DNA from 2 places in the Streptomyces sp. NPDC047017 genome. Region 2 is predicted to be linked to the other one. Evidence: riboswitches for the same ligand, from Rfam matches in the RefSeq annotation. Region 2 holds a riboswitch; the other holds the start of a gene.

Region 1 (3,244 bases), on a different contig from region 2:
TTGAGCGCGATGCCGACCTGGGCCGGCAGCCCGCGCGCGAACTCGACCGCGGGCGCGACGGTGAACGGCAGGTGCCCGCCGGCCACCTGGCGCAGCTGCTCCTCGGAGCTGAAGACCGGCACGTACACCTGGCCGTCCAGGTCCAGCGTGGGCAGGTCGAGCGGACCGCCGTGCGGACCGCGGCCGTTGGGCAGCGGCACCCACAGGAAGCTGCGGGCGAGCACCTCGGTGATCCGGCCGCCGGCGGCCGGGATGCCGAGGGCGGCCGAGAGCACCTCCTCCAGCTCGTTGCCGGGCCATCCGCCGTGCGGATGGGGGTGCGTCTGTACCGGGAAGTCCCCCGGGATGTCCGCGGAGAAGTCCGCCGGGAAGTCCATCTGCCTACCGCCTGCCGGTCACCACTGCTGTGACCGAAAGGCTAACGGGTGCCGGCGGCGGGCCGGCCGGCGAAGGCGATGCGGCGCAGCTCGCCGGCGGCCGCGCGGTCCAGCAGCACGGCCGAGCCGCAGCCCGCGGGCACCTCGCCGCGCTCCGCCGCGCGCACCAGGCGGCCGGCGGTGCGGCGGTGGCGGGCGAAGGCGTAGCGGGAGACGCGCCGGCCGCGCCGGTGCTGGCCGCTCAGCGCGGCGTCGGGGGTGACGTCCAGCAGGATCAGGTGGAGGGTGCCGCCGCGGCGGCGGGCGGCGCGGGCCAGCCAGGCGCGCACCCAGCTCTGGGTGCCGCAGTCGTGGACCACGACACCCCCGCCGGCGCGCAGGGCGCGGCGCAGCGCGGCGTAGTGGGCGAGGCGGACCAGGGGGCGGTAGAGGGCGTAGGGCAGGCGGCGGGCGAGGCGGGCGTCGAAGCGGTCGCGCACGTCCTGGGAGTCGATCCGCGCCCCGGGCACCGCGCGGTCCATCAGCGTGGACTTGCCGCTGCCCGGCAGCCCGGTGACGACGGCCAGGTCACGGGGGCCGAAGAGCAGTTCGCGCGGGGCGCGGCCGGGGCGGTCGCGCAGGTCGCGGACCATGGGAGCGGGGTGCTCGCGCGGGGCGCGGACCACGGGGGCGGGACCCTCGCCCGGCTCGCCGGCCACGGGCCCGGGAGGCTCCCGCAGGTCTCGGACGACGGGCGTGGAATCCTCCCGCAGGTCACGGACGCCGGGAGCCGGGTGCTCACGCGGGGCGCGAACGGCGGGAGCCGGGTGCTCGCCCGGCTCACCGGCCACAGACGCGGGAGGCTCCCGCAGGTCGCGGACGCCGAGCGTGGAATGCGCCCGCAGGTCACGGACGCCGGGAACCCGGCGCTCACGCGGGGCGCGAACGGCGGGAGCCGGGTGCTCGCCCGGATCGCCGGCCACGGGGCCGGGAGGCTCCCGCAGGTCACGGGCCACGGGTACGGAGTGCTCCCGCAGGTCGCGGGCCACGGGCGTCGGGGGCTCGCCGTCCCTGTCGCGGGCCGGGGTCCCTGTCGGTGCGGGCAGGGCGGGCGCCCGGGTCGTGGCGTACGCCGGCGCGGTCCTGTCCACCCTCGTCCTCCTCCCCCGGGGCGGTGACGGTCACCTTCCCATCGAGCGTAAAGAGAAGGTAATGCGTGGCGCCCGTCGCTGTCGTGCGCGTTCTGCCACAGGACGGTTACGGATGCGGCCCTGCCGCGAGCGCGCCGGGCGTGCAATGATGTGCGCGCCAACTGCATACCGGCCGCTTGAATCCGCGCGGGAGAGTTCCCAGCAGTCGTCTCGCTGGGGCGCCGAAGGAGCAAGTCCCTCCCTTGAATCTCTCAGGCCCCGTTACCGCGCGGGCGAGGCACATCTGAAAAGCGGGCCGCTGCCGCAGCGGCCCCACCCAAGGTGCAAACCGTGACCGTCCGCATGCCGGCGGTCATGGCGAACCTCTCAGGTTCCGATGACAGATGGGGAGGACACGAGTCCTGTCCTCGCCCCCATCGCCTTGGAGACCGACCGATGAGCAGTTCCGCGCCCCTCCGTCACACCGCGCTGGACACGGTGCACCGCTCGCTCGGTGCGACGATGACCGACTTCGCCGGCTGGGACATGCCGCTGCGCTACGGCTCCGAGCGCGACGAGCACCTGGCCGTGCGCACCCGGGCCGGTCTCTTCGACCTCTCCCACATGGGCGAGATCACCGTCACCGGCCCGCAGGCCGCCGCCCTGCTGGACTTCGCCCTGGTCGGCAACATCGGCTCGGTCGGCACCGGCCGCGCCCGCTACACCATGATCTGCCAGGAGGACGGCGGCATCCTGGACGACCTGATCGTCTACCGGCTGGCCGACACCCGCTACATGGTCGTGGCCAACGCCTCCAACGCCCAGGTGGTGCTGGACGCGCTCACCGAGCGGGCGGCCGGCTTCGACGCCGAGGTCCGCGACGACCGGGACGCCTACGCGCTGCTCGCCGTCCAGGGCCCCGAGTCCCCGGGCATCCTGAAGTCCCTGACCGACGCCGACCTGGACGGCCTCAAGTACTACGCGGGCCTGCCCGGCATGGTCGCCGGGGTGCCCGCGCTGATCGCCCGCACCGGCTACACCGGCGAGGACGGCTTCGAGCTGTTTGTGGAGCCGGAGCACGCGCCCGCGCTGTGGCAGGCGCTGACCGGGGCGGGCGAGGGCGTCGGCCTGGTCCCGTGCGGCCTGTCCTGCCGGGACACGCTGCGCCTGGAGGCGGGCATGCCGCTGTACGGGCACGAGCTGACGACCGCGCTCACCCCGTTCGACGCGGGCCTCGGCCGGGTGGTCAAGTTCGAGAAGGAGGGCGACTTCGTCGGGCGCGAGGCGCTCGGGGCCGCCGCCGAGCGGGCCGCCGCGCAGCCGCCCCGGGTCCTGGTCGGCCTGGTCGCCGAGGGCCGGCGCGTCCCGCGCGCGGGGTACTCCGTCGTCTGTGGCGGCGAGGTGATCGGCGAGGTCACCTCCGGCGCCCCCTCCCCCACCCTGGGCAAGCCGATCGCCATGGCCTACGTGGACGCCGCGCACGCCGCTCCGGGCACGCCGGGGGTCGGCGTGGACGTCCGGGGCAACCACGAACCGTACGAGGTCGTGGCACTGCCGTTCTACAAGCGGCGGAAGTAGACACTGGTCCCGGCCCGGCGGGGCCGCGCCGCGTCAGGCCCTGACGCGTCCGCCCTCCGGCGTGCCCGGGTGTGACCCCGGGCACGTTCCGCCGCCCACCAGCGTTTCCCGCAGTCCCTCATCCACCAGCACTCCCCCGCGTACAGGAGAATTCAGGCCATGAGCAACCCCCAGCAGCTG
Region 2 (3,244 bases):
GCGGGCCGGGATCCACACCGTCGACGAACTCGCCGAGGCGGGCGAGGACGAGCTGGTGCGGCTGCTGGGCAGGGCGCACGGGCACGCGCTGCACGCCATGGCGATGGCGCACGATGAGCGACCCGTCGTGGCGGAGCGCGAGACCAAGTCGGTGTCCGTGGAGGACACCTACGACGTGGACATCCACGACCGGACGCGGGTGGGCCTGGAAGTGCAGCGGCTCGCGGACCGGTGCGTGCGGCGGCTGCGCGAGGCCGGGCTGTCGGGGCGGACCATCGTGCTGAAGGTGCGCCGGTACGACTTCTCCACGCTGACCCGTTCGGAGACGCTGCGCGGGCCCACCGACGACCTGGCGGTGGTCCGGGAGGCGGCGGCCCGGCTGCTGGACTCCGTGGACACCACCGGCGGTGTACGGCTGCTCGGCGTGGGGGTGTCCGGGCTCGCGGACTACACGCAGGAGGACCTGTTCGCGCAGGCGGCCGGGGAGCGGGCGGCGGCTGGTGAAGGGGCGGCGGCCGGTGAGGGGGCGGGCCCTGCCGAGGAGCCGGCGGACCAACCGGCGCGCGAGGAGGCGGCGCCCGCCGAGCGGCGCTGGGCCGCGGGCCATGACGTGCGGCACGCCGAGCACGGGCACGGCTGGGTGCAGGGCAGTGGCATCGGCAGGGTCACCGTCCGCTTCGAGACACCCCGGTCGGCGCCGGGGCGGGTGCGGACCTTCCGCGTGGACGATCCGGCCCTGGAGCCGGCCGAGCCGCTGCCGCTGGTGCGGCGAAGACCGGAGGAGCAGGGCGGTGTGGCCGGTGGCGTGGCCGGTGCGGTGGCGGCGGGTGAGGGCGAGGGGGCTGCCACGGCCGCTCTGGGGGCGCTGTGAGGTGACCCGAGGTGCCACCTGGAGCCCTGGCGGGCTCCGGGGGCGTGCGGGGGGCGTGTGATCCCGGGTCGCGGCCGGTCTGCCGGTGCGGGTGAGTCGGCGAGGTGGAACCTCGGTCGCGGCCCGGGGGTCGGTGGTCCCGATGCGGGAGGAGGCGGACGAGAGGGACGTACACGGGTCGGGCGAGCGGGCGAAGGGTCCTGGGGTCAGGCCTCCTCGGAGCCGGAGCCGGCCAGTCTGCCGAAGTCGTGGTCCGGGAGGGCCGGGGCAGGGCCCACGTCGAGGCCGTAGTGGTGGTAGAGCTGCAGTTCCTGCTCCGGGGAGAGGTGGCGGCCCACGCCGAAGTCGGGGGCCTCCTTGATCAGTGCCCGGTCGAAGGGGACGCGCAGGGTGCCCTCGACCAGCTCGCTGGGCTCCAGGGGCACGAAGGCGTCCCGGGAGAACAGGCCCGTGCGTATGGCCGCCCACTCCGGCACACCGGTCGCGTCGTCGAGGTACACCTCGTCCACCGTGCCGATCTTGTTGCCGTTGCGGTCGAACGCCTTGCGGCCGATCAGGTTGCGCGGATCGATCTCGGTCAGCACGGTCCCTCCACGTGGTCGCAACTCATCCGTAAGCACTACGAAAGAGCACATTCGGTCCTGCGGCCACTCGAACACCGCCGCGGAGCCCGCTGGTACGCTGGCAAACGGCTGCTGACCCCGTGCGGGAGAGTCCTCCGGAACCACCGGAGGCGCCGAAGGAGCAAATCCTCCCCGGAATCTCTCAGGCCCACGTACCGCACGGACGAGGTCACTCTGGAAAGCAGGGCGGTTGCCGACGGCTTCCGCTCTCACCGACGGTGAAAGCCGGGCGCCCTCGGGTGGTCCGGTGAAGCTCTCAGGTCGAGATGACAGAGGGGGAGGCCGCCGGGACATCCACGCCGTGGTGTCCCCCGAAGGTCGCGTCAGACCAGGAGGCCCTCCACCATGACCGCCCAGCGCATTCCGCTCTCCGAGCTCGAACAGGGCATCCCCTTCGAGCAGCGCCACATCGGGCCCGACCAGGAGGCGCGGGCCAAGATGCTCGCGCAGGTCGGCTACGGATCGCTCGACGAGCTGACCGCCGCCGCGGTCCCGGATGTGATCAAGAACGCCAAGGCGCTCGATCTGCCCGGCGCGCGCACCGAGGCCGAGGTGCTGGCCGAGCTGCGCACCCTCGCCGACCGCAATCAGGTCCTCGGCTCCATGATCGGCCTCGGCTACTACGGGACGTTCACCCCGCCGGTCATCCTGCGCAACGTCATGGAGAACCCGGCCTGGTACACGGCCTACACCCCGTACCAGCCGGAGATCTCGCAGGGCCGCCTGGAGGCCCTGCTGAACTTCCAGACCGTGGTCGCCGACCTCACCGGCCTGCCGACCTCCGGCGCCTCCCTCCTGGACGAGGGCACCGCCGCGGCCGAGGCGATGTCGCTGTCGCGGCGCATGGGCAAGAACAAGAAGGGCCTGTTCCTGGTCGACGCGGACGCGCTGCCGCAGACCATCGCCGTCATCGAGACCCGCGCCGAGCCCGCCGGCGTCGAGGTCGTCGTCGCCGACCTCAGCGACGGCATCCCGGCCGAGCTCGCCGGACGCGAGATCAACGGCGTGCTCCTGCAGTACCCGGGCGCCTCCGGGGCCGTACGCGACCTGAAGCCCGTCATCGAGCAGGCGCACGGACTGGGCGCCCTGGTCACCGTGGCCGCCGACCTGCTCGCCCTCACCCTGCTGAAGTCCCCCGGCGAGCTGGGCGCGGACATCGCCGTGGGCACCACCCAGCGCTTCGGCGTGCCGATGGGCTTCGGCGGACCGCACGCCGGCTACATGGCGGTGCACGAGAAGTTCGCCCGCAGCCTGCCCGGCCGCCTGGTCGGCGTCTCCGTCGACGCCGACGGCAACAAGGCCTACCGCCTCGCCCTGCAGACCCGCGAGCAGCACATCCGCCGGGAGAAGGCCACCAGCAACATCTGCACCGCGCAGGTGCTGCTCGCCGTCATGGCCGGCATGTACGCCGTCTACCACGGCCCCGAGGGCCTGAAGGCCATCGCGCAGCGCACCCACCGCTACGCCGCGGTGCTCGCCGAGGGCCTGAAGGCGGCCGGCGCCGAGATCGTCCACGGCGCCTACTTCGACACGCTGACCGTCAGGACGCCGGGCCGGGCCGCCGAGGTCGTCGCCGCCGCCCGCGAGGCCGGTGTCAACCTGTACCCCGTCGACGCCGACCACGTCTCGATCGCCTGCGACGAGACCACCACGCGGGCGCAGCTGCGTACCGTGTGGACCGCCTTCGGCGCCGACGGCGACATCGACGCGCTGGACGCCGCGGCGGCCCCGGCCCTGCCCGAGCCGCTGC

The links. A riboswitch is a leader RNA that binds a small molecule or an ion and turns the genes downstream of it on or off. The one in region 2 is predicted to bind glycine.
Region 1: another riboswitch for glycine. It lies ahead of gcvT (glycine cleavage system aminomethyltransferase GcvT); the one in region 2 lies ahead of gcvP (aminomethyl-transferring glycine dehydrogenase).

What each region holds. Positions count from the first base shown of each region.
Region 1 is NZ_JBEYVW010000018.1:44,713-47,956, reverse strand. It holds gene ABZ858_RS27240 (enhanced serine sensitivity protein SseB) at 1-377, opposite strand, end outside; partial or broken gene ABZ858_RS27235 (AAA family ATPase) at 419-1,018, opposite strand; glycine riboswitch at 1,685-1,784, shown strand; gene gcvT (glycine cleavage system aminomethyltransferase GcvT) at 1,943-3,064, shown strand; gene gcvH (glycine cleavage system protein GcvH) at 3,224-3,244, shown strand, end outside.
Region 2 is NZ_JBEYVW010000004.1:460,930-464,173, reverse strand. It holds gene ABZ858_RS09765 (DNA polymerase IV) at 1-871, shown strand, start outside; gene ABZ858_RS09760 (PRC-barrel domain-containing protein) at 1,078-1,455, opposite strand; glycine riboswitch at 1,568-1,662, shown strand; gene gcvP (aminomethyl-transferring glycine dehydrogenase) at 1,840-3,244, shown strand, end outside.